3 regions of the Metabacillus hrfriensis genome follow, and region 1 is predicted to be linked to each of the others. Evidence: a T-box and tRNA genes for the amino acid it is inferred to sense, from the RefSeq annotation. Region 1 holds a T-box; the other regions hold tRNA genes.
What was found. The T-box of region 1 lies ahead of argS (arginine--tRNA ligase). A T-box ahead of a tRNA ligase gene usually reads a tRNA of that ligase, here a tRNA-Arg.
Positions count from the first base shown of each region.

Region 2: it has a tRNA-Arg gene. The T-box ahead of argS (arginine--tRNA ligase) is inferred to sense a tRNA for this amino acid. The anticodon was not compared.
Region 3: it has a tRNA-Arg gene. The T-box ahead of argS (arginine--tRNA ligase) is inferred to sense a tRNA for this amino acid. The anticodon was not compared.

Region 1 covers NZ_CP126116.1:2,835,523-2,846,489, reverse strand. Annotated here, with positions in the region: gene QLQ22_RS14145 (MFS transporter) at 1-650, shown strand, start outside; gene QLQ22_RS14140 (hypothetical protein) at 1,104-1,259, opposite strand; gene QLQ22_RS14135 (C40 family peptidase) at 1,494-2,513, shown strand; gene QLQ22_RS14130 (DUF3298 and DUF4163 domain-containing protein) at 2,623-3,225, shown strand; T-box leader at 3,279-3,496, shown strand; gene argS (arginine--tRNA ligase) at 3,544-5,208, shown strand; gene QLQ22_RS14120 (superoxide dismutase family protein) at 5,284-5,853, shown strand; gene ltaS (lipoteichoic acid synthase) at 5,934-7,868, opposite strand; gene QLQ22_RS14110 (VanW family protein) at 8,130-9,005, shown strand; gene QLQ22_RS14105 (YitT family protein) at 9,157-9,726, shown strand; gene QLQ22_RS14100 (3-ketoacyl-ACP reductase) at 9,764-10,480, opposite strand; gene hxlB (6-phospho-3-hexuloisomerase) at 10,550-10,967, opposite strand, start outside.
Region 2 covers NZ_CP126116.1:4,593,065-4,604,031, reverse strand. Annotated here, with positions in the region: gene trxB (thioredoxin-disulfide reductase) at 1-476, shown strand, start outside; gene QLQ22_RS22845 (8-oxo-dGTP diphosphatase) at 817-1,275, shown strand; gene rapZ (RNase adapter RapZ) at 1,329-2,216, shown strand; gene QLQ22_RS22835 (gluconeogenesis factor YvcK family protein) at 2,217-3,176, shown strand; gene whiA (DNA-binding protein WhiA) at 3,228-4,178, shown strand; gene QLQ22_RS22825 (HPr family phosphocarrier protein) at 4,204-4,461, shown strand; gene clpP (ATP-dependent Clp endopeptidase proteolytic subunit ClpP) at 5,849-6,448, opposite strand; tRNA gene QLQ22_RS22815 (tRNA-Arg) at 7,137-7,212, shown strand; partial or broken gene QLQ22_RS22810 (peptidoglycan recognition protein family protein) at 7,497-8,012, shown strand; gene QLQ22_RS22805 (peptidoglycan-binding domain-containing protein) at 7,992-8,519, shown strand; gene yvfG (protein YvfG) at 8,756-8,971, opposite strand; gene rpoN (RNA polymerase factor sigma-54) at 9,050-10,369, shown strand; gene QLQ22_RS22790 (glutaredoxin family protein) at 10,384-10,641, shown strand; gene QLQ22_RS22785 (sugar-binding transcriptional regulator) at 10,762-10,967, shown strand, end outside.
Region 3 covers NZ_CP126116.1:3,778,657-3,789,623, forward strand. Annotated here, with positions in the region: gene leuC (3-isopropylmalate dehydratase large subunit) at 1-1,018, opposite strand, end outside; gene leuB (3-isopropylmalate dehydrogenase) at 1,084-2,196, opposite strand; gene QLQ22_RS18810 (2-isopropylmalate synthase) at 2,223-3,767, opposite strand; gene ilvC (ketol-acid reductoisomerase) at 3,754-4,776, opposite strand; gene ilvN (acetolactate synthase small subunit) at 4,806-5,324, opposite strand; gene ilvB (acetolactate synthase large subunit) at 5,321-7,039, opposite strand; T-box leader at 7,150-7,404, opposite strand; gene ilvE (branched-chain-amino-acid transaminase) at 7,425-8,330, opposite strand; tRNA gene QLQ22_RS18835 (tRNA-Arg) at 8,854-8,929, opposite strand; gene QLQ22_RS18840 (metallophosphoesterase family protein) at 9,049-9,567, opposite strand; gene QLQ22_RS18845 (XTP/dITP diphosphatase) at 9,586-10,173, opposite strand; gene rph (ribonuclease PH) at 10,180-10,938, opposite strand.

The sequences.
Region 1 (10,967 bases):
ATTTTAAAGAAGAGAAGAGGGAGCAGTCAAAATCGGGGAACTCCGGCAGCTTTAAAGAAGTTCTTCCTGTATTAAAAGCGACTCCCATTGCCATTACAGCTCTAGTCCTGACAATCATTCCTGTTTTGTTTATCGGCGGATTTAATCTGATGGTAATCAACATAAGCGAGCTTCAGGACAGCACGTCCATTAAAGGGCTCCTTTACACAGTTGAAGGAATCGCATTTATGATCGGCGCTTTTTTTGTAAAAAAAATTACTCATCGTTTTTCATCCGTTCACATGCTCTTTGCTTTTGCTCTATTAATTTCAATTGCACATTTAAGCTTATTCTTTAGTGATATCATGTGGATGTCGCTCATCTCATTTGGAGTATTCGGTCTTGGCGTTGGCTGCTTTTTTCCGATTGTCTCGACCATCTTTCAAACAAAGATTCCAAAAGAATATCACGGCCGTTTTTTTTCGTTTAGAAATATGCTGGATCGTGTTATGTTCCAGGTGGTTCTCCTCGGAACGGGTCTGTTCCTTGATACAATCGGTCTGCAGTTCATGGTGCTTATCTTTGGAACATTATCGCTCACGATGGTCGTTTTATATGGAATGAAGTATTTTCAGAAAACAGAAGTAAGAAATTTAAGTGAAAGCAAGTAAAAGAGAGGGGAGAGCCCTCTCTTTTTTTGTTCGGCGTTTCTCTGTTCTTTAATATCTAATAATAGCGGGGGTCAGCGCCAAACTATCAGCCTTTCCGCTTAATTCAAATGATTATAACTGCTATAACGAGAAAACAGCTGAATCGAAAAAAATGAAAAGCCAGAATAAATCTTAAAACCGCTAATAGAAACGGGAAATTGGCCAGAAAAAATCGAATTTCGGCAATTAAAATAACGATTTCGGCTAAATGAATAGGATATGGTCCACCGTAATCGTGTCTTTAATGGGGATTCCATCCCGGATAGCCCTTTGACTTGGAGCAGAACGGACGATTCTGCTTTTCTGTATTGTCCAGAGCCACCTCCTATCCCTTTGACCAGAACAATTTCCCTCAGGAAAGTCGGACCCGGACTTTTCGGGATGCCCGAGTCTGAACAGTCGGTTCCGCTTTTCTTATTCTCTGCATTTCTTGCATACAGTAAGCTTCTGTCCATCTGCCTGAAGTTTTGGGTAGAGCAGTTTAATTCGTGTTGTCCCGCATATTGGACAAGTGCCGCGGCCTCTTGAAGCCATTTTTAATAATGTTTTACCCCGATATCTCTTCGCCATCTTTAAACACCCAGTTTCTTTTTTAATACTATATGATTTCCTTGTTGGATATGCTATCTCACGAATCGGCCAAAAAAGACTAATAATGTCATAATTTGCAAGAAATACGGGATAAAAATAGGGGATTTTAGCTATTTTAGTAAGAATATAGTGCTATTTTTAGAAATTTGTAGTAATTAATGCCCTAATCTATTAAAATAATCATGTAAGAAAAAAGGAGGTACTTAGCGAACAATGAAACAGAAAATTATTGGGTTAACTGCTTCAGCAGTCATCGGTTCCACTTTAATTGGCTCCGCAGCTTCTGCAGACAGTATAACCGTTAAAAAAGGCGATTCGTTATGGAAGTTGTCACGCGAGTATAAAACAACAGTTGAAACAATTAAACTGACAAACAAGCTTTCTAAAGATATGATTTTTCCAGGACAAGTCCTGCAGATATCCGGAACTGCAAAAAAACCTGCATCAAGTGTTCAAAAACCTGCTGCACCCGCTAAAACCTCTTCCTCTACATACAAAGTGAAATCAGGCGATTCCCTCTGGGTCATTGCACGAAAACATAATGTATCTGTAATTGAGCTGAAAAGTTTAAATGGGCTGAAATCCGATTTAATTCGTCCCGGACAAACCTTAAAAGTAAGCAAGACGACTGGAAAAGCTCCGGATGCTGAAGCGTCTAAACCAACTGCTAATCAGCCTGCGGCATCAACCTATAAAGTACAGCTTGGTGATTACCTTGGAAAGATTGCTAATCAATTCGAACTTACCGTCGCAGAGTTAAAAGCGATGAACAATCTCAAATCGGATGTGATTTACGCTGGCCAGACCCTTAAAGTGAAAGGCTCAAGCGCTGCACCGCCTAGTAAGGTGGAAGAAACAAAGCCATCTGCAAACAGTAAAATTGACACGATGATTGCTGAAGCCAAGAAACATATTGGAGTGCCTTACAGATGGGCTGGAAATACTCCTTCTGGATTTGACTGCAGCGGATTCATGTATTATGTACTGAACAAAGTGACGTCTGTTTCCCGTCTCAGCACTGCTGGATATTGGGACATCATGACGCCGGTCAGCTCTCCGCAAAAAGGTGACTTCGTTTATTTCACTACATACAAGGCAGGCCCGTCTCATATGGGAATTTATCTTGGTAATGGAGAATTTATTCATGCAAGTTCATCAGGTGTGACCATCTCTAAATTGGATAATTCCTACTGGAAAGCAAGATACCTTGGAGCAAAACGATATTTAAAGTAAGAAGCCATCAGGGCTTCTTTTTTTGGCGAGGAACAAACTGCCTTCCAAAAGGATGAATGAACAAATCCATTCATATGATGGAAATAAAAAGAAACAGGAGGCGAAGTGGATGACGGCATTGCCTGCAGGTGTCATGACTCATAAGATAGCAGGGAAAAAGCTTACGATATTATATCCATCAATAACAGGTCCGCATGTATTGAGTCTGCAAAAAATCAATACGGACATCCTAAATAACGTTCAGAATCAGATTCGTTTTGGAGGGTATGACGGGGGAGTGCAAACCGACATGCAGGGCACCTATGAACTTAAGACGAATGAGCGGGACTTGTTAAGCTTAACGCTGCTGAATTATGTGTACAGCGGAGGCGCTCATGGCATGTCTTTTCTAAAAGGGCTGACATACGATACCCAGACAGGCAGGAAGTATAAGCTTCAGGATCTTTTTAAAATAGACAGCAACTATAAAGAACGATTATCTTCCATTATTAGTGAGCAGCTTAAAGAACGAGAGATTACATTACTCGATCCTCCCTTTAAATCAATTCGCCCGGATCAGGATTTTTATTTAGCTGATAAATCGCTTGTTATCTATTTTCAGCTCTATGAAATCGCAGCTTATGCTTATGGGTTTCTGTACTTTCCCATCTCCATTTATGACCTGCAGGATATCATCGATCCAGATGGTCCTCTTCCCAGATTATATGGATAGATAAAAATATCTTGCATTCCTCAAAGATTCGCATATAATAACTCTTAATAGAAAAAAATCCCATGAGGAAGAGAGTAATCATATCCAGTTCTTGAATCAGCGATTTAGGGAAGGTGAAAGCCTAAAATGAACGGAATGATGAAACGCACTTCCTAGGAGCCTGCCTGAACTTGGATAGTAGGGCATGTCGGTCGGCTGGCCGTTAAAACGCTTCGAGTGGTTCAGAAATGAACAATCAGAGTGGTACCGCGGGAAAATGCCCGTCTCTTTTATAGAAAAGAGACGGGCATTTTTATTTTATTTATAGGAGGACGAATTATGAAAAAGAGACTTGGGGCGATTATTTATAGAACTTTAAAAAACGATCTTACCTTTGATGAGATAATGGATGTCATTGAGATTCCAAAAGCAAAACAATTTGGAGATTACAGCTTTCCTTGTTTCGTTCTTGCTGCCGTCTATAAAAAAAATCCTCATCAAATTGCATTGGAGCTTGAAGGGAAGTTTCATGATGAGTTTATTACACAGGCAGCTGCTGCTGGACCCTACATTAACTTCCGCCTTAACCGGGAGATTGTAAGCATGGAATGTCTGCAGACAATAGGACCATATCAGAGCGCAGAAAAAACAAAAGTAATGACCATTGACTTTTCATCTCCTAATATTGCGAAGCCTTTCTCGATGGGACACCTTCGCTCAACGGTCATCGGCCAGGCAATTGCCAATCTTGGAGAGAGATGCGGCTATAACGTAATCAGAATCAATCATATTGGAGACTGGGGCACACAATTCGGCAAGCTGATTGCAGCTTATAAAAGATGGGGAAATGAAGAATCCGTCAAAGAGAATCCGATACAGGAGCTTTTTAGACTTTATGTAAAGTTTCATGAAGAAGCTGCCGTTTTTTCTGACTTAATTGAAGAGGGAAGAAGCTGGTTTAAACGTCTGGAGGATGGAGACACAGACGCATTAAAACTGTGGAAATGGTTCAGAGAAGTATCACTGGAGGACTTTCAGAGGGTTTATAAACTATTGGGCGTTCAATTTGATGCGTATAATGGCGAAGCATTCTACAATGATCAGTTATCGCATATCTCTGATTTGCTTGAGGAAAGAGGACTGCTTAAACATTCTGAAGGTGCAATGGTAGTTCCTTTGGATAATGTGAATCTGCCGCCATGCCTGATCCGAAAAAGTGATGGAGCGACCCTTTATGCAACAAGAGATTTGGCTGCCGCCTTCTACAGAAAGGAAACATACAAGTTTAATAAGTCACTATATGTAGTGGGGATGGAACAATCGATGCATTTTAAACAGGTTTTTGCTGTTGTAGAGAAAATGGGCTTCAGCTGGCATAAAGATATTCATCATATTCCATTTGGATTCATTTTGAAGGATGGAAAGAAAATGTCTACAAGGAAAGGCAAAATCGTTCTTTTAGAAAAAGTAATAAAAGAAACGATATCTGCTGCAAAAGCAAATATTGAAATGAAAAATCCTGAGCTTGAAAACAAAGATGAAGTTGCAAGTGCGGTAGGAGTTGGAGCGATTATTTTTCATGATCTCAAAAATGACCGTACGACTAATATTGAATTTTCATTGGATGAAATGCTTAAGTTTGAAGGGGAGACAGGTCCATATGTGCAGTATACACATGCAAGAGCCTGCTCTTTATTAAGAAAAGGCAGCGGGATCAAGTCAGAGAAAACAAGAGCATTAACAGATGAGCATAGCTGGGAAGTGCAAAAATTGCTTGTTCAGTACGGGCAAGTCATTCAATCTTCATTTGAGAAGTATGACCCATCCATTCTTGCAAAATATTTACTGCATGTATCCAGGGTGTTTAATTCTTATTATGCTAAAGTGAAAATCCTGGAAGGAAATCAATCCCTCACGTCCAGACTTCTGCTTGTTCAATCAGTAAGAGATGTTCTGAAAGACGGGCTGAGCATCCTTGGAATCAAGGCTCCTGAAAAAATGTAGCGTTTGTATCCTCCGTTTTAAAATTCTCCTATTATGGCTATCATGCTAAAGAATTTTAAGATGGAGGGATTGGTAATGATCAGAAAAATGATTTTCACAGCATTAATCGCAGCTTCTTTAGGCATGAGCGCCTGTCAGGCTTCAACAGAATTTGAGACGAAAGAAGAATCACTGCCGGTCAGTGAAAAAGCAGTTGCGCCGGTAAACGTCGATATAATCAACAGCGAGGGTGTTGAAATTGGAACAGCAACTCTGACTGAAGCGCCTAAAGGAGTGACTATCCGCTTAAAAGCGGAGGGTTTAGAGTCTGGAAAGAAAGCCATTCATCTTCATGAGACAGGGAAATGTGAAAAGCCTGATTTCACATCTGCCGGAGCGCATGTTAATCCTGCCAAAAAGCAGCATGGATTTGATAATCCTAAAGGCTTTCATGCCGGAGACCTGCCAAACATAGAAATTGACGAAAATGGAACTGTGGATGTCGAGCTTCATGCACCTGATGTGACATTGAAGCATGGTAAGAAAAATTCGCTGCTTGATGAAGACGGCAGTGCGATTATTATCCATGAAAGAGAAGATGACTACTTGACTGATCCTGCAGGAAATTCAGGAAACCGGATAGTTTGCGGGGCACTTGTGAACTAGATAAACAAAGCCGTTTTGACAAATTGGATCTGAAATAAAAAAGCTGATGAGACTTGTTGTCTCATCAGCTTTTTGCATTTTTATTCTTCTGTTTCTTCAGGACCCATATAACGGTATTTAGTTGGATCTACAGGTTCAAATCCCTTAGGCGTATAGAAACGCAATAGATCTCCGTATACAATCTGGTCTGAAATGGTCAATTTTTTATCGACCATTTCTTCTGTTTGTGTAATTTCTTCGTTTTCCTCCACTGTTTCTCCAGTAGCAGTATCATAGAACTTTCCGTCAACTGAAGTAAACTTAGGCGTTACAAAGTCGCCGTTTCTGAAAGGAACCACTTGCTGATGGTCTTTTGATAATAAATCCGTACCCATTTGAACGTAATCTTTTGTATCTATGCCAAGCAGGTGAAGGAGAGTAGGGCGAATATCAACTTGTCCGCCGAACTGGTGCTTTTTTCCGCCTTCAAGGCCTGGAGCGTGAATGAAAAGAGGAACCCGCTGCAGCTGAGCATGTTCAAACCCATTTATCTCTTTGCCCATTACCTGAGACATAGCTTTGTTGTGATTTTCAGAGATTCCATAGTGATCACCATACATCACGATCATTGTGTTGTCATATAACCCTGACTTTTTCAGGTCTTCAAAAAACTGTTTTAAGGATTCATCCATGTAACGTGCAGTCTGGAAATAACGGTCTACAGATCCATCACCTGTTGTATGAGGATCGATAGTAGCTTCGTCCTCATCAATTGGGTAAGGGAAATGATTTGTTAATGAGATGAATTTTGAATAAAATGGCTGCTCCATTGATTTAAGCAGCGGAATGGATTCGGTAAAGAACGGTTTATCCTTTAATCCATAATTCACAACATCTTCATCTTTCATTGAATAATATGCTGCATCAAAGAATTGCTCGTAGCCAAGTGATTTGTACATCACATCGCGGTTCCAGAATGATTTATAGTTGCCGTGGAAAACCGCTGTTGAGTACCCTTTTTGATCAAGGATAGCTGGTGCTGCCTGATATGTGTTCTCTGCTTTTGTTGTAAAAACCGCTCCCTGCGGAAGAGGGAATAGTGAGTTTTCAGCCATGAACTCAGCATCAGACGTTTTTCCCTGGCCTGTCTGATGGAAGAGATTATCAAAATACAGTGTATTTTTGTTTTTTGTTAAAGAATTTAAGAACGGTGTTACTTCTTCACCGTTAATTTTGTAATCAATGGCGAATGTCTGCAATGATTCAAGTGAAATATAAATAACGTTCATGCCTTTTGCTTTTCCAAAGTATTCAGGATTAGGTTCAGCATGTGTTGCTTTTGTGTAGTTTACAACTTCCGTTACATCATTGCTGTCAGCCAGTGCACGCTGGGCAGATGATTTAGAGCTTTGAATAGCGTCATAAATTGTGTAATTATACATGCCTAAATATTTAACAAGATAGTTGCGGTCAAACGTGCGCGTTAATAATTGCGGACGGTCCATTTCAGCTAAAGCAAGGTTTGTTCCGAACAGAATCACAGCTGAAATCAGGACTGCAGAAACTCTTTTGCTTTTCATTTTTACATTTTCAGGCTTAACGAACTTGCCAAATACAAGAACCATTAAAATAATGACATCCAGGAAGTAAAGGACATCGTAAGGTTTAACCAAAGCACCAAGACTTTGTCCCAGGTCTCCGGCATTCTTAGTCTGTGTCAATGTTGGCACTGTAATAAAATCGTTGAAGAATCGGTAGTACACAAGGTTGGCATATAATAGGAAAGAAAGCAGGAAATCGATGACGATCATCCAAATAAATGCCTTTTTTCCTTTAGCGAATAAAGCTAAACCTAAAAACAGCACAGCAGAGCTGATCGGGTTGATGAACAGCAGGAACTGCTGAATGGTATTATCAATTCCTAAATTAAGTTCTACGCGATAAGCAGTATAGGTTTTTATCCACAGCATTACGACTGCTAACAGAAAAAAGCCAAGATGCTTATTCAAAAAACCCTTAGCAAATACATTTTTCATTTTTTAACACCTCTAGTAATCAATTAATTTCGTATTTTAGCGGTTATGTTCAGTAACTTGCTCATAGATTATTTGTTCAGCAAAAGATAAGAAAAATCATAACGCAAAGAGGGACTAAAAGTCAACTTTTTAACTATTCAATTAATCTTGCATCTATTAAATTATCATTAAAAGATTAGACTTATTTTCCACAACAATTCATCAGACGGGTTACATAAAAAGTCTCTTCCTTATACATAGTAATATTGGGGGTGATTATGAATGAAATTCTTTTTAATTGGAGCAATCCTCCTGCTTGCTCAGCAAATACAAACAGATGACAGCTTAACGATTACCCATAATAATCATGTTATAGAAAAAATGGACCGGAATAATGCGGCAATGCTGATGCCAGAGACATTACTAATTGACCAGACAAAATTGGATAATCTCATGAATCATTTGGATCATCAAATGTATAAGGCTCCAGTAAATGCTGAAATCGACAAGAGCGGAAAAATAGTGCCGGAAAAAACCGGCTACAGATTGAATCGTGAGATATTCAGCGAAAAATTCCACGGTTACTTTTTTGGGAGCGGTGCAGCAAGGATGGAAGCACCCAGAATAAAATTGTATCCCAGAGTAGATAAAGAACTGCTTGCCAATATTCGCTCTGCTAGGATTGGAACCTATGTAACTTTTTTTAACAAGAATAATAAAGAGCGTACAAAGAACATATATCTTTCTGCAGAAGCGATCAATAACACAGTTATTTTTCCTGGCGAGACGTTTTCTTTCAACGGGGTGGTAGGCAACCGGACAGCAGCGAAGGGCTATTTACGGGCTCCGATCATTATTAGAGGAGAACTGTCTGAAGGAATTGGAGGAGGCATTTGTCAAGTTTCCTCAACCTTATTTAATGCCATCGACAATGCCGGATTAAAAGTGATCGAAAGGTATTCCCACAGCAGACGGGTCCCTTATGTTCCAGCAGGAAGAGATGCTACCGTCAGCTGGTATGGACCTGACTTTCGGTTCACGAACAAATACAGCGAGCCAGTATTGATCAGGGCGGCTGTTTATGGGGCAAGTGTGATGGTCACCATTTATTCAACGAATGAAGTTGCTTATGAAAAGAGGACAGAGCTTCGAAAATAAGCCTTTGAATATTGTGAAAGAGTCTTTGTTTTGATTCTCTTGATACATAAAAAAAGTGTTTTGGCTGAATCGCCTGAGGAAAAAGATACTTCTGAATCTTCATGCTTGGACATATATTTAGAAGTATCTTTACTTAGGCAAGGTGATCATTATCACTCAAAAATTAGCAGCAATTTTAATAGGAAGCTTATTGATCAGTATTGGCATCAATGGCTTTTTAGTTCCGCATCATTTGATTGATGGCGGAGTCGACGGAATAGCCTTGATATTACATTACTATTTTGACTATAAAACGGGTTTATGCATTCTATTTTTAAGCTTGCCCCTTTGTTTTTTTTCGTGGTTTTTCAAGCCGGTCTATTTTTACAGCAGTATCCACGGTTTATTGATATCTGCATTTTTTATTGATTTGCTGGATCCATTGAGAACTCAATTTTCTTTGCCGATTTTTTTAAGTTCCCTGATAGGAGGAAGCTTAATAGGAATTGGCATCGGAGTCATGCTCCGAAATGATACAAGCACAGGGGGAACGGATTTATTGGCACGGCTTATTTCCGACAGCACAAAATTAAATATAGGAATTTCGATTTTAATTATTGACGGTCTTGTAGCAGCCGCAGGGTATAAAACCCTGGGACCCAGAAGCTTTTTCTTTTCATGTGTCACAATTGGTATCATTGGATTGATCACACACATAATTATGAAACCTTCAGATCATTGAAAAAGCAGACCCCAAAAAAGGATCTGCTAGTCTGTTTTTATGGATTTGTTGACCATAATCCTGCTGTCTTCACAAATACGCGTGAATTAAGTTTTAGCTGAGCAACCATGAATTCGGCTAAATCTTCAGGCTGCATGACTGATTCAGGATTTCCATCAGTCAGATTCGTCTCAATCGCTAAATCAGTTGCAACTGTGCTAGGTGTTAAGGCACTGACACGAATATTATGCTTTCTTACTTCAAGCATAAGGGATTCTGTTAATCCCAGCACTGCAAATTTAGAAGCGCTGTAGGCACTTGTAACTGGAGCACCCTTTTGGCCGGCAGATGATGAGATGTTAATAATATCGCCAGCTTTTCCTTCAATCATGTCAGGAAGCACGGCTCTTGTAGCATTGTAAACTCCCATTAAGTTTACGCGGATAATGCTTTCCCATTCTTCAGGAGTCAGCTCTAAAAAGCCTCCGAATTTAGCAATTCCAGCATTATTAATAAGGATATCAACGTTTCCTAATGCTGATTTAATGTCATTTACCGCAAGCTCAACAGAATTAAGATGTGTAACATCAGCTGCAGCAACAGCTGTTTTTACACCAAATTCCTTTAATTCCTCAGCAGTTTTTTCGAGATTGGACAAAGTCAAGCCAATAAGCCCAAGATTGACACCTTCCTTGGCAAGAGCAATGGCAGCTGCCCGTCCAATGCCTCTTCCAGCACCTGTAATAATGGCTGTTTTTCCATATAATGAACCCAAACATATCACTCCTATTAGAAAGTGAAGACAGAAAGACCGCAAGCGAACCGCAGTCTTTCGTCTTCTCATTTATTCTAGATTGGCATGCTTGCCGTACATCGTTTCGGAATCTAATCCCTTTTTCTCCATAAACCTTAAGATAATCGCATCATAAAACAGCAGAAGAGTTTGCTCGAACAAGGAACCCATCGGCTGGATGGTTTTCTTTTCACTGTTTGATTGATCTTTAGGAGATCCAGGCAATTGAATGGTGATGTCTGCGAGTTTTCCCAAAGTCGACTCTGGTTTAATCGTGACTGTCACAATCGTTCCGCCGATGCTTTTGGCTTTTTCTGCAAGCTGGATCAAGCTTTTTGTTTCGCCTGAACCTGAACCGATAATTAAGATATCATCTTTTTCAAAGTTTCCAGTAACGGTTTCTCCGATGACATATGCATCAATCCCCATATGCATCATTCTCATTGCAAAGGATTTTCCCATAAATCCA
Region 2 (10,967 bases), 1.8 Mb from region 1:
AAGAAGGCGTGTATTTAACCCGTTTCGCATCAAAAGTGACAATTGTTCACAGACGTGATGAGCTTCGTGCCCAAAAAATTCTTCAGCAGCGCGCATTTGATAATGAAAAAGTAGATTTCATCTGGAATCATACGATTAAAGAAATCAATGAAAAAGACGGCAAGGTCGGCAGTGCAACCCTTGTAAACACTCAAACAGGCGAAGAGACTGAAATGAGTGCGGACGGAGTATTTATTTATATCGGAATGCTTCCTCTGTCAAAACCGTTTGCTTCTATCGGCATTACAAACGAAAACGGATATATCGAAACGAATGAGCGCATGGAAACGAAGGTCCCTGGCATCTTTGCTGCAGGCGATATCCGTGAAAAGTCATTGCGTCAAATCGTAACAGCTACAGGCGATGGCTCGATTGCAGCACAAAGTGCTCAGCATTTTGTAGAAGAATTAATGGAAAAAATGAAAGCTGCCAACTAACTTTCGGTAAAGCTTTAAACAGTTAACAAAAACGTAACTCGGTTTTAACTATCCTGTAACACCACTGAAATAATAATGCGGTACTATATAAGTAGTAATTGACCCCCTTTTATAAATAAACTTTTGAGTACGGGCGCCCTTTCCCGTACTCCTTTTTTTTGTTTATTATCCTTTGAAACTTTTATCCGGGCTCACACGTATATAAACCTCATAAGCCATTCCTTTAAAAAATAAGTCTGTACAAAGCCTCCGTTCATTGTGAGGTTGTCTTTGAAATAGTATAATAAAGAGTGAGTAAATATGTTTAGACTACCCGAACGAACCCAGAGGTGAAAGACTTTTGCAAAGAGTAACGAATTGCGTTTTAGTACAGGACAATAAAATTCTTCTCCTGCAAAAACCGAGAAGAGGATGGTGGGTGGCGCCTGGCGGAAAAATGGAGCAGGGTGAATCGATTAAAGACACTGTCATTCGAGAATATCGTGAAGAAACAGGCATATATTTAAAAAACCCAAAAATTAAAGGAATCTTCACCTTTATTATTAAAGATGGAAATGAAATTGTTTCAGAGTGGATGATGTTTACGTTTTTTGCTACGGAATTCACAGGTGAGAATGTGGCAGAGTCTGAGGAAGGAAAGCTTAAGTGGCATTCTTTAGAAGAGGTCAGTGACCTTCCGATGGCTCCGGGAGACCATCATATTCTTGAGTTTATGATGAAAGGTGCAGGGCTGATATATGGCACCTTTACATACACACCTGATTTTGAACTGCTGGCATATCGGTTAGATCCGCAGTAAACGATCCATTCATTCATATAAAAGCACGGGGAAAGAGAAAGGAGGAAATCTGCATGAGTACAGGCAGTGTTCAGGATATTAAGATGGTGATTATTACAGGTATGTCAGGAGCAGGCAAAACGGTTGCCATTCAAAGCTTTGAAGATCTTGGTTATTTTTGTGTAGATAACCTGCCGCCTAACCTGCTTCCGAAGTTTCTTGAGCTGATGAAGGAATCCGGCTCTAAAATGAACAAAGTTGCACTGGTAATGGATTTGCGGGGACGCGAATTTTTTGAAAGCCTGTTTCAGGCACTGGATGATATGGCGGAAAAGACTTGGATTAATCCTCAAATTCTTTTTCTGGATGCTAAGGATGCTACCCTTGTTACTCGATACAAGGAAACACGCAGGTCTCATCCATTAGCCACCACAGGCTTGCCTTTAGAAGGAATTAAAAACGAAAGAGAATTGCTTGAGGAACTGAAAGGCCGTTCACAGATGATTTTTGACACATCTGAATTGAAGCCCCGCGAACTCAGAGAAAAAATACTGAAGCAGTTTGCGGAAGATGCTGAGCATACCTTCTCTGTAAATGTGCTCTCGTTCGGTTTTAAATACGGAGTGCCGATCGATGCTGATTTGGTGTTCGATGTCAGATTCTTGCCGAATCCGCATTATATTGATCATATGAGACCAAAAACAGGACTTGAAGAGGAAGTTTCCTCATATGTTCTAAAATGGACAGAGACTCAGAAGTTTTTAGAAAAGGTACTTGATTTGCTTACCTTCATGCTGCCTTACTATAAAAGAGAAGGAAAAAGCCAGCTTGTCATTGCAATAGGATGCACAGGCGGCCAGCACAGGTCGGTTACATTGGCGGAATACATTGCGAAGCACTACAAAAATGATTATCTGACGCACGTATCACATCGTGATATTGAGCGCAGAAGCCGTCATTAAATGACTGATACTGCAAATAGGCCAAAGGTTGTCATAATCGGCGGAGGTACCGGATTGTCTGTACTATTGCGGGGGTTAAAAGTATACCCAGTTGATATTACAGCAATTGTTACAGTTGCAGATGATGGCGGGAGCTCAGGCCGGCTCCGTGAGGAACTCAAAATTCCGCCTCCAGGTGACATACGCAATGTGTTAGCTGCGCTTTCAGATGTAGAGCCGTTAGTAGAAGATTTATTTCAGCACAGGTTTAATAAAGGAAATAGTCTCACAGGACATTCTCTTGGAAATCTTATCTTGGCAGCAATGACGAATATTACAGGCGACTTTTTCCATGCCGTGCGGGAAATGAGCAAAGTCCTTAATGTGCGCGGAAAAGTTCTGCCTGCTGCAAATCGAAGCGTCGTCCTTCATGCTGAAATGGAAGATGGAACGATCGTTTCAGGAGAATCAAAAATACCTTACTCCGGCAAGAAGATTAAACGCGTCTTTTTATCACCTGAATCCATTGAACCTCTTGAAGAAACGATCGAAGTGATTCGGCAGGCTGATTTAATTCTCCTTGGTCCGGGAAGCTTGTACACGAGTATTCTGCCTAACCTTCTCGTTCCTAAAATTGGTGATGAGGTATGCAAGGCAAAAGCAAAAAAGGTTTATATTTGCAATGTGATGACTCAGGCAGGGGAAACCCTTGATTTTACTGCAAGCGATCATGTAAAAGCATTGAATGAACACATGAAATGCACGTTCATCGATACAATATTAGTGAATGATGAAGAAATTCCTGATATGATGAAAGCATTATATGCAGAGGAACTGGCTAAACCCGTCTATTATGATATTGAAGCATTGCGTGATTTGGGACTTGAGATCGTTCATGACAAGATTGTTTCCTACGAAAATAACGTCATCCGCCATGATACGGTTAAAGTTGCCAAGCTGCTATATGATATGATCACATAAAAAATAAAGAGTGCAAACGAATGCATTTATAGGATTGGAGGGTGCAGAAAGATGTCCTTTGCTTCTGAAACAAAAAAAGAATTAACCAACATAGAATCTAAAGCCTGTTGTTTAAAAGCAGAGTTATCTGCACTCATCCGAATGAACGGCTCTCTTTCTTTTTCGAATCGAAAATTAATTTTGGACATTCAAACCGAAAATGCAGCAATAGCTAGAAGAATATATACTCTCTTAAAAAAGCAGTATGACGTTTCTGTCGAGCTGCTTGTGCGGAAGAAAATGCGTTTGAAAAAGAATAACGTCTACATCGTTCGGCTGATAGAAAAAGCTCGTGAAATATTAGAGGATCTGGGCATCCTAGGAGAGAACTTTACGTTTGAGAGAAGTATTTCCGAGGAGCTTGTCAGAAAGAAATGCTGTAAGCGATCCTATATAAGAGGTGCCTTTTTAGCAGGAGGTTCTGTCAATAATCCGGAGACTTCATCCTATCACTTAGAAATTTTTTCATTATATAAAGAGCACAATGACTCTCTATGTGAATTAATGAATTCCTTCCATTTGAACAGCAAAACACTTGAACGGAAAAAAGGATACATTACCTATTTGAAGGAAGCTGAGAAAATCTCAGATTTTCTCAGTATTATCGGCGGACACCAGGCACTCCTGCGCTTTGAAGATGTGCGGATTGTCCGTGATATGAGAAATTCCGTTAACCGTCTCGTCAATTGTGAAACCGCTAACTTAAATAAAACAATTGGTGCAGCCATACGCCAAGTCGAGAATATTAAATTCATCGATGAAAAAATGGGTCTTGAAGCACTGCCCGACAAATTAAGTGAAATCGCACGCCTTCGGGTAGAGTATCAGGATGTTACGCTTAAAGAACTGGGTGAAATGGTATCAAGCGGCAAAATCAGCAAGTCAGGCATTAATCACCGTCTGAGAAAACTTGACGAGATTGCAGAACAACTTAGAAATGGCCAGCCGGTAACGATCAAATAAAAAGGGGAAAGAAGAGGGGATTTATATGGTTGAGAAACAGGTCGAAGTTCGTTTAAAGACAGGCTTACAAGCCCGTCCCGCAGCACTTTTTGTACAAGAGGCTAATCGTTATTCATCAGACATCTTTTTAGAAAAAGACGGGAAAAAGGTGAACGCGAAGAGCATCATGGGGTTAATGAGTCTCGCCATCAGCACTGGCTCAGTGGTTACTCTTATCGCAGAAGGCCATGACGAGTCAGAAGCATTAGAAGTTTTATCTCAATATGTGAAACAAGAAGCTTAAAAACGGCCTTTGGCCGTTTTTTTTGATTAGGAGGTATTTGAAAAAAAGAAAGTATTTCGTTGACCTTGGAAATTATTTTACGGGTTTTCGCTAGTAAAAAGGATATTTGGGAAAGTAAAAATTACGATTTAGAAAGTAAATCAGCTTACCGGCAAACATCGGATAAGAATAAGCCGCGGTTTCATACGCTCTCATTGAGTATCCAAATCCAGGATTGAGCCTGTAAAGAGGAATCATACGCACTCATTGAGTACCCAAATCCGAGATTTAGCCTGTAAAAGGGGATCATACACACTCTATGAGTATCCAAAACCAGAATTGAGCCTGTAAAGAGGAATCATACGCACTCATTGAGTATCCAAAACCAGGATTGTGCCTGTAAAGGGGAATCATACGCACTCTATGAGTATCCAAATCCAGAATTGAGCCTGTAAAGAGGAATCATACGCACTCATTGAGTACCCAAATCCGAGATTTAGCCTGTAAAAGGGGATCATACACTCTCTATGAGTATCCAAATCCAGGATTGTGCCTGTATAGGGGAATCATACGCACTCATTGAGTATCCAAAACCAGGATTGAGCCTGTAAAGGGGAATCATACGCACTCATTGAGTACCCAAATCCGAGATTTAGCCTGTAAAAGGGGATCATACACTCTCTATGAGTATCCAAAACCAGGATTGAGCCTGTAAAGGGGAATCATACGCTCTCATTGAGTACCCAAATCCGAGATTTAGCCTGTAAAAGGGGATTATACGCTCTCTATGAGTATCCAAATCCAGAATTGAGCCCGTAAAGAGGAATCATACGCACTCTATGAGTATCCAAAACCAGGATTGAGCCTGTAAAGGGGAATCATACGCACTCATTGAGTACCCAAATCCGAGATTTAGCCTGTAAAAGGGGATCATACACTCTCTATGAGTATCCAAAACCAGGATTGTGCCTGTAAAGGGGAATCATACGCACTCTATGAGTATCCAAATCCAGAATTGAGCCTGTAAAGAGGAATCATACGCACTCATTGAGTACCCAAATCCGAGATTTAGCCTGTAAAAGGGGATCATACACTCTCTATGAGTATCCAAATCCAGAATTGAGCCTGTAAAGAGGAATCATACGCACTCTATGAGTACCCAAATCCGAGATTTAGCCTGTAAAAGTGGATCATACACTCTCTATGAGTATCCAAATCCAGAATTGAGCCTGTAAAGAGGAATCATACGCACTCATTGAGTACCCAAATCCGAGATTTAGCCTGTAAAAGGGAATCATACGCACTCATTGAGTATCCAAAACCAGGATCATGCCTGTTTAGGGGGATCATACGCCCATGCCTCAAAACAAAAAAACAGAACGGCCTTAGGCCGTTCTGCTGTATCTTCTTATTTATTATCAGGCATTGTATTGCGAGTCATCACTTTATCAATCAAGCCGTACTCAAGTGCGCGTTCTGCCGTCATGAAGTTGTCTCGGTCTGTATCGCGAGCGATCACTTCCATTGGCTGGCCAGTGCGGTCAGCAAGAATTTGATTCAGCTTATCACGCAAGAACAAGATGCGTTTTGCAGCGATCTCAATTTCAGTTGCCTGTCCTTGAGCTCCGCCAAGAGGCTGATGAATCATAACTTCACTGTTTGGAAGGGCATAGCGTTTGCCTTTTGCGCCGGCTGCAAGGAGGAATGCTCCCATTGAAGCGGCCATACCGATGCAGATTGTTGATACTTGTGGTTTAATAAACTGCATTGTATCGTAAATCGCCATACCGGCTGTAATAGAACCGCCAGGGCTGTTAATGTAGATTGAGATGTCTTTCTCTGGATCTTCAGCTTCTAAGAACAAAAGCTGTGATACAATTGAGTTTGCCACGTTATCGTCAATTCCGCTTCCAAGCATAATAATGCGGTCTTTTAAAAGACGTGAGTAAATATCGTATGCACGTTCACCGCGGTTCGTTTGTTCAATAACTGTAGGTATTAAATTCATCGTATTTTCCTCCTTTTAAATAAAGGTAAATTTTATGTACTCTCATCATACAACTATGGTCAATAAAGGTCAAACGAAACGCTGTTCTTTGAAGCTTTTTCTTGCACCTTATACATATGTAGCAGTTGCTGACTGTAAACATGTTACCCAATTATTCTTTCTTTCAAACAGTTGAGTAAAGCTGTTTCAAGCCTCATTTTTTCTGCGTATAATGAACTTCTATAGTGGTCTTTCATTAGGAGGCTGTAACGTATGTATTCGGCAGGCTCTTTAAAATATCCTTTATATTTTCTTTCGGTGCTGACAAAAGGCATTCACTATTTCACCAGTCCGGTACCCTGCCGACTTATGATCAGTCGTGCAGCACTTTTCGCTGAAATCTCTTCGGATGTATCAAGAAACGTACTAAATGCAGTATAGATCCACATTGTTGCCTTAGAAATGAAAGTTACCCTGATCTAAATCTCAGGCGAAAGAGGAACCATTTGAATATGGTGTAATCTTTCATCATCCATGTACTCCTTTGTTCTTTATCACTAATAATTCCTCGATTATCAGAGATTTATATCCTGAAAACCTCCGTTATCTTCAGGAGTTTAGTCATTTCCGCCTGCAGTATAAAAATACCGCTTGATACATAGGTTGTTTTTATCGTATAATAACGCTACTGACTAATTAACTTTTATATGCGCTCGTAGCTCAGTTGGATAGAGCGGTGGTTTCCGGTACCACGTCTGTCGGGGGTTCGAATCCCTTCGAGCGCGTCACTTATAGAAAGAGCTGGTTTTTTAATTAAACCAGCTCTTTCTTTTTTTGTTGGATTTACGCTAATAAAACTACTATGCGGCCTCAAAGAATAGCAGGACGCCTATACGGAGTACAAGCTCGGGCAAAGACTCCTTTTTCAGAACGGAGCTGAACACACGCATCTGCTATTTGAATTGCTAGATTCTTTCATAGATTCCTTAAAAATAGACTAATGAGCCAAGAGAGGCGCCTTTCCAAAAGGCGTCTCTCTATCATTTACTATAAAAAGGAGTGATAAAGATTGAGTGTTTCTCAAAAATATCAAATTGAACAGCGCTATATCCGTCTTGGAAATGCACGTTCAGGGGAAAAGCTGACTGGACCTCTATTTATAGTCTCTCACGAAACGGCAAATAACTCAGCTGATGCAGACGATCACTTTAATTATTTTAACAACTCTCAGCCGAGTGCTTCTGCTCATGCGTTTATAGATGATGATAAAATTCTTGAGATCATCCCATTAAATGAAAAAGCTTGGCATAATCTTTACCGGAACCCTGAAGATAATCAGCTCTTCGGTTATGATGCAAATGAAGCAGCTATTGCTGTTGAGCTCTGCCGCACTGGAGAATTCATTAAAGCTTATGACCGGTATGTATGGTACCACGCGTACCTTTGCCGCAGGTTCAATTTAAACCCTTCAACTAAAATAGTCGCACACAGCACACTTGATCCACGCCGAAGATCGGATCCGGACAGCTGGTTCAGTGCACATGGTGTGACTTGGGAAAAATTCATGAGTGATGTGCGTGTTTATTATGATGCATGGGGGAGCAGCGGAACGCCTATTAAAGTTGAACCGCCAAAGCAGGAAACAGGCACTGTGGTAGATGTCACCATTATACGAAGGGGAAACCGGGGCCCGGAGGTAACTTTTTTACAGAAAAAACTGATCTCACTGGGATATGCGCTCCCGAGATTCGGTGCAGACGGCACGTTTGGTGCGGAGACAGCAGCTGCGGTTAAAGAGTTTCAAAGAGATCAGAGAATAACGGCTGATGGAATCGTAGGGCCGGAGACCTTCAGCAAGCTGAATCGGGCAAAACCAAGACGTGGAAAACCGTATCCGGGTACTCTTTACAGATTGAAGTCTCCATATATGAAGAGCGCAAATATCGGAGAAATACAGCGAAAGCTTGGAGTAAAGGCAGACAATATTTATGGACCAATCACTGAGCGTGCAGTAAGGGATTTTCAGCGCAGGCAAAATCTTAAAGTTGATGGTATTGTAGGACCGCTGACATGGCGAAGGTTATTTCTGTAAGAAAAGTGTTTTTAGACGATTTAGACAGATATTGACGCTGGGACCTTTAATGCCAATCCGATAAAAAAAGCCCCGCCAAGATAACCTAGGCGGGGCATGATTGAATGGAAACAGAAATAATATGTAAGAGTCCAGTAAGCCGCACTGGACAAGAAGTGTATATTGCCGTGCTTGACGACTCAACAATTCTTATTTTAAAGCATGTCGCGCTTTTTGTGAACAGGTAAATTTTTCAATTATTTATCGGATTTAATCGTAGTGTACGCCTCGTCCAAATTCTGAATCCGTTTTAAGACCACTGAGTTTTTTGTAAGCTGATCCTGAACCAGCGCTGATACGACAGAGCGATAATAACGGTTCATGGCATCAAGCTTCGGAACTTGACCTTCATTCTGTTTAATGTGCTCTTTAAAATTTTGCTCAAAGTAGGGCACTGAAAATAATTCACTCATTGATATCTCTCCTTTGAAGTTCTTTCCATACAATGATGGACCGTTTTCGTGTAAAATGAGAAGCAGGGGGAACGAACTATGAATATGAAAGTCGGTTTATTTCAAGAGCAATCATTAAAACTTAATATGACTCAAGAATTAAAGCAAGCGATTACTCTCCTTCAATACTCCTCTATGGAGCTTGCCTCCTATATAGAGGACCTTACCCTGGAAAATCCCCTCATCGAATTAAAAGAGAAGCCTGATTCAGGCGTATTGTATCATACCTCATCACGGGCGAAAATGACAAGTTCATCAAAGAACAGGGACATGATTGAAAACGTCTCAAGCCTTGGCACAACACTGCAGCAGCATTTAGAAGCACAGCTGCTGGGGATGAAGCTGACTGCATCAGAAAAACGCGCACTTCATATCCTGATACAGGCTCTTGATCCTAACGGGTACATAGAGGCAGATCTTAGTGTGCTTTCAGAAAAATTCAGCATCAGTGCTGAGGAGCTAAATCAGCAGCTAACCGTATTACAGAAGCTTGACCCGGCAGGAGTAGGGGCGAGAAATCTGCAGGAATGCATTTCGATTCAGCTTGCAAGGCTGCCAAAACGAAATAAAACAGCCGAATTAATTGTGAACGACTATTTCTACTTATTCGCAGAAAAATCATGGAAAGAGCTTGCGAAAAGAACGAAGCTTGATTTAAAAGAAATTCAAGGTGTTCAGGATTTTATAAAAAAACTGCATCCGCGCCCTGGGCTTGCCTATCATCACGTTCATGACAGCTATATTGTTCCTGAGCTGACAGTTGCCAAGGTTCACGGGGAATGGCAAGTCATGTACAATGATGACATTTCACCTAAAGTCGCCGTTAACTCTGCCTATGAATCGGATTATTCTTCTATAGAAGATGCAGATGTGAAGCAATATCTGTCTTCAAAGCTCAATCAATGCAGATGGCTGATAAAAACGCTGAATCAGCGGAAAGAGACAATGATGAAAGTGATGAAAGAGATTGTCCGGAGGCAGGCTGACTTTTTTGAAAAAGGTGAGTTGTTTATGAAACCGCTGACATTAAAGACTGTCGCTGATGCTATTGAAGTTCACGAATCAACTGTCAGCAGGACAGTGAGGGAGAAGTATGTTCAGACTCCTCATGGGCTTTATGAGCTGAAGTTTTTTTTCTCAAACGGATTAGAGCAATCCTCTCAGGACATCACTGCTTCCACTGTAAAAACAATCATAGAACAAATGATTGAACAGGAAGATAAGCTTGCTCCGCTGTCCGATCAGAAAATTGTCTCAAAACTCACAGAGGAACATCAAATAGATGTCTCAAGAAGAACGGTGGCCAAATACAGAGATCAGCTAGGCATTGCCTCTTCTTCTGCAAGAAAACGATATTAGGATGTGTAAAAATAATGCTTTTAAAAATGTATTCAAGAAACAGCTGTCCTCTCTGCTCTGAAGCTTTAGAGGAACTTGAAAAGCTGAAAAACGACATGGAAATTGAAATCGAGGTTGTTGATATTTACAGTGACGATGCCCTGCTTGAAAAGTATCAGCTCATGATTCCTGTCGTTGAATATGGAGGTTTGGTGCTTGGATACGGCAAAATTAAAAAAGATTTTATAAGAAAGCGGTTACTTGACGAAAAGCGAGAAACAATAGTTGAATAAGCTTTTTCACCCTGTTAAAATAAAAATATAGCAGGGATGATTTTTTTTAGGGATAGTGGGACATATTACGTCATAGAGGGACATTTTTTGTCCCGTATGTTCTTGAAAGGGAATTTGTACATGAGGTCAATTATAGAAGTCCAAAAAAAATTATTGCCTGATCTGCTTCAAGTTATGCAAAAACGTTATCAGATCCTTCAGTATATACGACTAATGCAGCCAATCGGACGTCGAAGTCTTTCATCTAGTCTCGGGATCAGTGAACGGGTTTTAAGAGGGGAAGTTCAATTTTTGAAAGATCAAAATTTGATCGATATTTTTTCCTC
Region 3 (10,967 bases), 940 kb from region 1:
CTATTTCAATATCCTGTACCCTGGTATCTGGTTCAAGACCCATATAGAAATAAGCTCTCTCCGCTTCCTGTTTCTCTTCCACCTTATTGAACATGCTTGTGTTCGGCACTTTTTGATCAACAGCTACAGCCATGCCCGGATTCGTCCCCCAGGTAACCATTGGAGATATATCGGCAGCTTCAATGGCGATTTTATCGTCATATTCTGCCCCTGGATCACTTTTCAGGTTTTGCCAATAGGCAATTGCCTCCTTCAAGTCTTCTCCCTTTGGTGCAAATTCCCTGCCTTCAATATATGCAAAAGTTGTTTCATCAGGAGCAATGAGTCCAGCACGAGCTCCTGCTTCAATTGACATATTGCAGACCGTCATCCGTTCGTCCATCGACATCTTTTCAATCGCTTCACCTGTAAATTCAATGACATATCCAGTTCCAAAACGCACCCCGAATGAACCAATTATATATAAAATAACATCTTTTGCTGTTACCCCTTTTTTCAAGGAGCCGTTTATATGGATGTTTAATGTTTTCGGTTTTTGCTGCCACAGTGTTTGTGTTGCCAGCACATGTTCTACTTCACTAGTTCCAATTCCAAATGCCAGTGCCCCAAAGGCACCATGTGTAGATGTATGACTATCTCCGCAAACAATTGTTTTACCAGGCAGCGTAAGTCCAAGCTCAGGTCCGATTACATGCACAATTCCCTGATCTGTACTGCTAAGGTCAGCAAGCCTGATTCCAAATTCACGGCAATTGGCCTCAAGTGCGCTTACCTGAAGTTTTGCAACTTCATCTTTAATCTCAAATCGGTTAACCGTTGGAATATTATGATCCATGGTAGCGAACGTATTTGCAGGCCTTCTTACCTTTCTTCCGTTCTGCCTTAAACCTTCAAACGCCTGCGGGGAGGTGACCTCATGAATCAGATGCAGATCTATATACAGAAGATCTGGCTGATCGTCTTTCCGATAGACAACATGATCATCCCATATTTTTTCTACTATTGTTCTGGCTTTCAAATGAATACCCCCTTTAAAGTTTAAAAGATTGGCGCTTTTCATATAGATGAAAAGCGCCGTAAAAGTTATGCATAAGCTTCCATAATGTTTAAAATGGCATGATCATCCGCAAGTGCTTCTTTAATTTCTTCAATAAGCTTGGTAGTAGAAAGCGGTGTTTCTCCTTTTCTTGTTAAATCCGCCGTTCTTTTGCCGGAATCCAGTACATGTTTGACAGCATTTTCGATCGCTTCCGCCTCTTCTTCCATTTGGAAGGAGTGTCTCAGCATCATAGCTGCTGACAAAATCATGGCGACAGGATTTGCTTTGTCTTCACCCGCAATATCAGGTGCCGAGCCATGAACGGGCTCATAAAGATGGAGTCCAGTTGCACTCAAGCTAGCTGATGGCAGCATTCCAAGGGATCCGGTTAGCATGGAAGCCTCGTCGCTTAAAATATCGCCAAACATATTTTCCGTTACAATCACATCAAATTGTTTTGGATTATGAATAAGCGCCATCGCTGCATGATCGACTAGCATATGCTGAAGCTCTACATCAGGGAATTTCATTGCAACTTCTTCAGCAACTTCCCTCCACATTCGGCTTGATTCTAAAACATTCGCTTTATCAACAGAAGTCACTTTCTTTTTCCTTCCCTGCGCTAGCTGAAAGGCTCTTTCAATGATGCGTTCCATTTCATCCCGCTTATAAAACAGAGTATCCACTACCGTGTGCTCCCCGTTTTTCACATACCGTTCGCTTGGTTTTCCAAAATAAAGACCGCCTGTTAATTCTCTGACAATCATGAAGTCGACGCCTTCCACATACTCCCGTTTAAGAGGAGAGGAATCGAGCAGGCTCTCAACTGTTTCAACAGGCCGGAGATTAGCGTACAAATCAAGCTCCTTCCGAAGAGCAAGCAGCCCTTTTTCAGGTCTTAAATGAGACGGATTCTTATCCCATTTCGGCCCTCCTACTGAACCAAGCAGAACTGCGTCAGATTCTCTGCACATTTGCAGCGTTTCCTGCGGAAGCGGAGAATTCATTTCATCGATCGCCGCTCCTCCAATTAATCCATATTGAAAATGAAAACGATGATAGTAATGTTCTTCAATCGCTTTTAAAATTTCCACTGCACCATCCATAACTTCTTTTCCAATACCGTCGCCCGGCAATAATGCAATTTTCTTCTCCATTTATCTCTGCCTCCTTCATGATTTTATTAAACAGTAGCTTTTAGACTTTCCCGGGCCTGAGCCTTTAAAATAAGAATTCGATTTACAGCGTTCAAATAGGCTTTCGCAGAGGCTTCAAGAACATCTTGCGCCATTCCCCTGCCGCTTGATTCAACGCCTCCGACCATGACTTTTACAAAGACTTGAGCAAAAGCATCCCGGCCGCTGCTGTTTGATTGAATCCGATAGTCCTGAAGTTTAATAGAAAAACCTGTGCACCTTTCAAGAGTATTGTAGATGGCTTCTACACTGCCTCCGCCAGTAGCTGCTTCCTGTACAAGCTGCTGCTCCTGGTTTTTCAAAGTAACTGTAGCAGTAGGGACCTGGGTTGTTCCGTACTGGACCTGAAGGGATACTAGTTCAAACATATCCTCGCTTCTTTCAACTTTTTCCTCTATTACAAGTGCGGCAATATCTTCGTCTGTGAATTCTTTCTTCTTCTCAGACAGTGTTTTGAACGTTTTAAAGATTTTATGTGATTCTTCTTCCGTTACATTGAAGCCAAGCTCGATCAGCTTGCTTTTAAATGCGTGACGTCCTGAATGCTTTCCAAGAACCATTGAATTAGTGCCGACTCCTACAAGCTCCGGAGAAATAATTTCGTATGTCGTTTTTTCCTTCAGTACACCATCCTGGTGAATACCTGATTCATGGGCAAAGGCGTTTTTTCCGACAACAGCTTTATTCGGCGGAATCATCATTCCTGTCAGCTTGCTTACTAAATCGCTTGTTTTCTTGATCTCATCCAGCTTCATATTGGTTTTTGCACCAAAGTAATCTGAACGAATATGGAGGGCAACGCCGATTTCCTCAAGTGATGCATTCCCTGCACGTTCACCTATTCCATTAATCGTACCTTCAATTTGCCCTGCTCCATTTTCAATGGCTGCCAAGGAATTCGCAACAGCCATTCCAAGATCATCATGGCAATGTGCTGATAAGATGACGTTCTCAATGCCCTTGACATTTGATTTCAAATACTGAAAAATCTCTCCGTATTCTTTTGGGTTAATGTAGCCCACCGTATCCGGAATATTAATCACATTTGCACCAGCTGCAATCACTTCTTCAACGATTTTCGCCAAAAATGGAAGCTCGCTTCTGCATGCATCTTCTGCAGACCATTGAATAAGCGGAAAGAACTTCGATGCATATTTAACGGATTCAACTGCTGTTTTAATTACCTGCTCCGGAGACTGCTTTAATTTATATTGCATATGAATGGGCGATGTCGCAAGGAATACATGAAGCCTCGGGTGTGCACCATCCTTCAATGCATCCCATGCTGCATCGATATCCGTTTTCAATGATCTTGCAAGTCCTGTAACAGAACAATTTTTAATGCTTCTTGCAATCTCCTGTACAGCTGAAAAATCTCCTTTTGAGGAAGCCGGAAACCCGGCCTCCATAATATCAACACCAAGACGTTCAAGCTGAAAAGCAATCTGCAGTTTTTCTTTTGCATTTAAATTGACTCCTGCTGATTGTTCGCCATCTCTTAGCGTTGTATCAAATAAGTTAATTTTTCGCACTTGCGACCACTTCTTTCCGTTTTGGCTTAACAAATGGCATCATTTCACGAAGCTTTCTCCCCACTACCTCAATTTGATGTTCATTTTCACGATTGTTGATTGCGTTGAACTGAGGACGATTGACTTGGTTTTCAATGATCCAGTCTTTTGCAAATTTACCGGATTGAATATCATGCAAGACTTCCTTCATTGATTCTTTTACTCTTTCATCTACAACTCTTGGTCCAGATACGAAGTCTCCCCATTGTGCTGTATCTGAAATTGAATATCTCATTCCCGCCATTCCATCTTCATACATAAGGTCAACAATCAGCTTCAGCTCGTGCAGACACTCAAAGTATGCAAGCTCTGGCTGGTATCCCGCTTCTACTAATGTTTCAAATCCAGCTTTTACAAGAGATGTTAATCCTCCGCATAAAACTGCCTGCTCTCCGAAAAGGTCTGTTTCCGTCTCTTCTTTAAAGGTAGTTTCAAGCACTCCTGCTCGAGCTCCTCCGATTGCTTTTGCATAGGCTAATGCAAGATCCTTTGCCTCGCCTGTTACATCCTGATGGACTGCGAATAATGCAGGAACACCGGCACCGTCCTCAAACGTTCTTCTGACAAGATGTCCCGGACCTTTAGGAGCAACTAAAAATACGTCTACAAATTCAGGGGGAACAATCTGATTAAAGTGAACGTTAAATCCGTGTGCAAATACTAATGCATTTCCTGGCTGCAGCTGGTCTTTGATTTCTGCTTCATATACTTTTTGCTGCTGTTCGTCAGGCAAGAGCACCATCACTACATCTGCTTGAGCTGCTGCTTCTTTAACCGTTGTAACCTCTACTCCCTCTGAAGCAGCCTTGTTAAATGAATTTCCTTTGCGAACGCCGACTACTACATCAATTCCGCTGTCTTTCAAGTTCAGTGCATGAGCATGCCCCTGTGAGCCGTAACCGATCACTGCAACCTTTTTACCTGCTAATACTTCCTCTTTAACATCACCGTTATAATATACTTTTACCATGTCCATTCTCTCCTTTTAATGTCAATTAGTTAGACGATTGAATATGTTTTAGCGCTATTTGCAGAACGCTGTGTTCCTCTAGTGAAAGCAGTTGTGCCGGTTCTGGCAATTTCTTTGATGCCATAAGGCCTTAATAGATCAATGATTGCTTCAATTTTTTCTGCTTCGCCAGTAACCTGAACAACTACACTGTCACGGCTTACATCAATAACTGTTGCCCTGAAAGGCTCAATCACACCCTGAACTTCCATTCTTGTCGCTGGAGGTGCGATTACTTTTATGAGGGCGAGCTCTCTGGCGACAATCGATTGATTTGTTATATCCTGCACTTTTAAAACATCAATCTGTTTATTCAGCTGTTTTGTAATCTGTTCAACTTCCTTTTCGTCTTCAACGTGAATGACAAAGGTCATTCTTGAGATTCCTTCAATTTCTGCATGCCCGACTGTGATGCTTTCAATATTGTAATGTCTTTTTGTAAATAAACCGGTAATCCTGTTAAGGACCCCTGAGCGATTGTTGACTGTAAGCGTAAGAATTCGCTTCACGGTTTAACACCCACCATTTCATGTAATCCTTTTCCTGGAGCAATCATCGGGTATACATTTTCCATCTGGCTTACATTTACGTTAAACAGAACAGGTTCATTCGATAAAAGAGCCTGTTTGAAAGCCGGAAAATCTTCTTCAGTCTGAATTTTCAGTCCCTTCATTCCGTATGCTTCCGCTAATTTCACGAAATCAGGCTGCGATTGAAAAACAGATTGCGAATATCTTTCTTCATAGAAGATTTCCTGCCACTGTCTGACCATTCCAAGCACTCCGTTGTTCAGTAAAATCACTTTAACCGGCAAATTAAGTTCGTGGATAACAGATAGTTCCTGAAGTGTCATTTGGAAACCGCCGTCTCCAAGGATTGCGATAACATTAGCATCCTTTTCAGCAAGCTGGGCTCCAATAGCTGCCGGCAATCCGAATCCCATTGTGCCGAGCCCCCCGGATGTAACCCAGCGATTCGGCTGCTGCAGGCGGTAGTACTGCGCTGCCCACATTTGATGCTGACCGACATCTGTAGTAATAATCGCCTCACCATTTGTCCATTCATGAATGAGTTCAATCATATGCTGAGGTTTAAGCTCTTCATCTGATTTTTTGTACCATAATGGCAAGGACTTTTTATTATTCTGTAAGGCTGTATACCATTCATCATGCTGGCTTCGTTTGCCGTTTTGATGAATGAGATTTTCAAGAACAAGCTTTGCATCGCCAACAACTGGAATTTTGGTTTCAACCACTTTGCCGATTTCAGCAGGATCGATATCAATATGGGCAATCGTTGCATTTTTGGCAAAATGATTTAAGTTCCCTGTTACCCTGTCATCAAACCGTGCACCGACACTGATTAATAAATCACATTCATATAACGCCATGTTTGCGGTATATGTACCGTGCATTCCGGCCATTCCGAGAAAGAGAGGATGATCTGCAGGAAAACTTCCCAGACCAAGCAGTGTGTTTGCGACTGGTATGTGCTGCTGTTCGGCGTATTCTTTCAGCAGCTCGCTTCCTTTAGCATGAAGCACTCCTGCTCCGGCTAAAATGACCGGCTTTTTAGCACTGCTGACCGCTTCGACAAGCTTTCTGATTTGAAGATAATTCGGTTCCGTTTTTGGCTGGTATCCCGGAAGATGAACGGGAGTGTCGTAGTTGAAAATCCCTTCCGCTACTGCGATATCCTTTGGAACATCGATGAGTACCGGACCGGGTCTTCCTGTTGTTGCGATATGAAAAGCTTCCTTGATGATGCGCGGGAAATCATTTACATCCCGGACTTGATAATTATGCTTAGTAATCGGCATTGTGATACCAATTACATCCGCTTCCTGGAAAGCATCTGTTCCAATGACGGAAGATGCAACCTGACCTGTAAATACAACCAGCGGCAGGGAATCAATCATAGCATCCGTAAGTCCAGTAATCAGGTTCGTTGCGCCTGGCCCTGAGGTTGCAATGACGACTCCAGGTTTGCCTGAAACTCTCGCATAGCCCTCAGCTGCATGAATTCCGCCTTGCTCATGCCTTGTTAAAATGTGATACATGCCAGAGTTATAGAGTTTGTCATAGATTGGAAGAACAGCCCCTCCCGGATAACCAAAAATCATCTCTACTTTCTCCCGTTTTAAAGCTTCAATCATCATCATGGCCCCGGACATCGTTTTCGTACACTTGGCAGAATTTGCATCCAATTGTACCTTCATACTCATTGATTATTGCCTCCTTTTTTCCCGCTATCACCTAAAGCCTTATTTTTTCATCTGATTATTTCAAAATAAAAAACCTCCCCGCCCCAATATTGCCCACGTGTAATGTGAGTCAAAGGGGCGAGAAGGTTTGAAAACACTTTTCGCGGTACCACCCTTGTTCATGGTCTGCATTAGACCACCTTATGAAAGCTCATGGCTTTCTTTTAATAACGAGTGCTGTGTAAAAGACACCCGGCTGATTCTACTAAACTTCAAATCAGCACTCAGAGGCGAGTTCACTTAAAAAGGGACCACCGGTTCTCAGCTCCACCAGCTCTCTTTAGATCCTTGTTTTCTAAGCTACTTTTCCTCTTCAGCGTTTTAGATTATAGTTTTTATGTTTTTATTAGCTTACACTCAGGCTTGAACTGCTTCCTTTTACTTTTACACCATCTGTGATTACTTTTTCTCTGAAACACTCGAGCAGACGATTCGTATGCTCTCCAGGCTGCCCATCACCAATTTCCCTGCCGTCTACCTTTACTACAGCAATGACTTCAGCGGCAGTTCCAGTCAGGAAAACTTCATCCGCTGTATAAACATCATGTCTTGTGAAAGGTTCTTCACGCACATCGTAGCCAAGTTCTTCAGCTATTTCGATGATGACATTTCGGGTGACTCCTTCGAGTGCTCCCAAGTAACCAGGCGGGGTAAGAAGTCTTTTGTTTTTATAGATAAAGACGTTATCAGCAGATCCCTCTGCGACGTAGCCTTGATCATTCAGCATCAGCGCTTCGCTTACATTTGCGAGATGTGCTTCAATTTTTACAAGCACGTTGTTAAGATAGTTCAATGATTTTACTTTAGGACTTAAGACGTCCGGTCTATTCCGCCTTGTAGGAACTGTCACAATATCAATTCCTGTTTCATACAGATGTTTAGGGAAGATTGACAGCGGTTCTACAATAATGACAACATTTGCTTGCTTGCATTTATATGGATCAAGCCCAAGATCACCGACTCCTCTTGAGACAACAAGTCTGATATAAGCGTCATCTAAACCGTTTTTCTCAACGGTCTTTACCGTTAAATCCGTCATTTCCTCTTGCGTATAAGGCATGTTGAGTAATATGGATCTCGCTGACTCATACAATCTCTTCATGTGCTCATTTAATCTGAAGATGTTGCCGCTGTATACTCTGATTCCTTCGAAAATACCATCTCCGTAAAGGAATCCGTGATCATACACCGAAATTTTCGCATCTTCTTTTTTTACAAATTCATTATTCAGAAAAATCCATTGGTCACCCATAAAGAGCACACCTTTCTTTTAAAGTCTAAACGCGTTAATCAGTTGAATTCTAGTGTGTAAAAAAAATCCGTATAACGATTGTTATGGACTCTTTTAAGAACCTCACATGTTCATGTAACTTATATTTGAGCCTATATTACGCCCATTAAATAGCGGTGTCAACAGTCTTTTTTCGAATTGTTAGATAATTTAGATTTGTTTGTGAATTTGTATACGCTTACATGCCTGTCATAAAAGGAAATTCAATTTTTTGAAGTTTTTTTAAAGTTTTTTTCTGTGAGATTGTCTTACAAGGTTTTGGCTGATTTTATAAGGGGTAAATAGGGGAGAAAAAAATTTTTTGAACTTATTTTTTATAGGATTTTTTATCATATCAGAATGAAATTTGTTAGAAAAAAAAGGATTTAAAAAGCGATTTTCAGCCTGCCAGAATATTACAAACTTTTTCCTGAGCGATTAGGTTTTTAAAATCAACAAAAAAACTTCTTTCGATAAACCCGAAAGAAGTTGTATGTATAAAGTATGGCGTCCCAGGAGAGATTCGAACTCCCGACCAACGGCTTAGAAGGCCGTTGCTCTATCCACTGAGCTACTGGGACATGTTTTTTGTTAACATCGTTGATTATGTATCAGCGACATTTTTTATTATATGATCCATTAGATAAAAAGTCAATAACTTTTTCTAAAATTTTATGAAAGAGGGAAAAATATCCCTCTTTCATGATAAAGCCAGCTCAAACCTTTGTGAGAGGCCGGGTACAGGAGATCCGTCCAACTCAAAAAAGGTAACTTGTGCAGAATGATTTTGTATTTCTAATATAACATATGTTTTTTCAGTTCGCATCCGCGGAAGTCTAATGCTGCCAGGGTTAATAAAGAGGATATCATCGACATATTCCGCTCCCGCCAAATGCGAGTGACCAAAGCAGACAATCTTCGCGCCATGCACAGCAGCACTGTACTTCAAATTCATAAGTGTCGACTTTACATTGTGCATATGACCATGAGCAACAAAAAATCGATATCCTTCCACATCTTCAATGACTTCATTTGCAAACCTTGCTTCTAAATCACAGTTTCCGCGTACAGAAGCATACCCCTGCATGGCAGGATGATCTGCCTCAAGTTCAGAATCCCCGCAATGAAACATCGCTTCTGTTTCCCCTTCATGGCGTTTTCTGATCTCCTGAAGCTCATCCGTTAAGCCATGGCTGTCACTGATTATTAAAACTTTCACGTTTAAAACTCCCCATCGTCAGGCATTAAGCAATTTTGCAAGCTTTTGCAGCGCAACTGCGCGATGGCTGATTTTATTTTTCTCTTCCTTTGTTAATTGCGCCATCGTTTTTGCTTTATCTTTCACTAAGAAAATGGGATCGTATCCGAATCCATTCCCGCCAACAGGCTCCTCTGTAATATAGCCCTCAACTGAACCTTCTACTGTGACGGTTTCACGGCCAGGTTCAGAGAGTGCCAGAGCGCACCGGAATCTTGCATTCCGTTCTTCCTTTGAAACACCCTTCAGCTTCAGCAGCACTTTTTCGATATTGGCTGCATCACTTTTCTCAGCTCCTGCATAGCGTGCTGAATAAACCCCAGGTTCACCGCCAAGATAATCTACTGATAGTCCGGAATCATCCGCAATGGCCATTTTTCCGTAAAGTTTTGAAATAGCCTCCGCTTTTAAAACGGCATTTTCTTCAAACGTTGAACCAGTTTCTTCAACTTCTGGCGAATCTTCAAGGTCCAGTAATGAAATGGCCTTTAGATCATACTGAGATAAGATTGATTGAAATTCAATTAATTTGCCTGCATTTTTCGTTGCAATAATAACTTCCTTCATAATGATTCATCCCTTTCCATCTTTTTGATCGATGATTTTTAGAGCTAAATCTCCAAGGGCCTCCATTTGAATAGAAATTAACGAGTTTATTCCTTTTTCAGCTAAATCAAGCAATTCATTCAGTTCTTCTCTTGAAAAAGTCGCTTCTTCTCCAGTTCCCTGAAGCTCAACGAATTTTCCTGAAGACGTCATGATGACATTCATATCCACTTCTGCTGATGAATCCTCAATATAGTTTAAATCTAAGATCTCTCCAAGCTTTGAATCCATTCCGACTGATGTCGCAGCCAGGAAATCCGTGATTGGCAGCGTGCTTAATTTCTTTTGGGACATCAGCTTTCCAAGTGCTAATGTCATAGCGACAAAAGCTCCGGTGATGGAAGCTGTTCGGGTCCCGCCATCTGCCTGGATCACATCACAATCAAGCCAGATTGTTCGTTCCCCTAACTTTTCAAGATCAACAACCGCACGCAGAGCTCGTCCGATCAAGCGCTGAATTTCCATTGTCCGGCCAGTAATTTTACCTTTGGACGATTCTCTGATCGTCCGCTGTTCGGTAGCACGCGGCAGCATTGAATATTCCGCTGTGATCCATCCTTTACCTTCTCCCCGCATAAATGGCGGCACGCGATCCTCAATGCTTGCATTGCAAATCACCTTTGTATCGCCAACACTGATTAACACTGAACCTTCAGGGTGCTTCACATAATCTGTCAGAATTTCAACTCGTCTTAATTCATCTTGTTTACGTCCATCATGTCTCATCATATTCCTCCGATCAATCCTATTGCTGA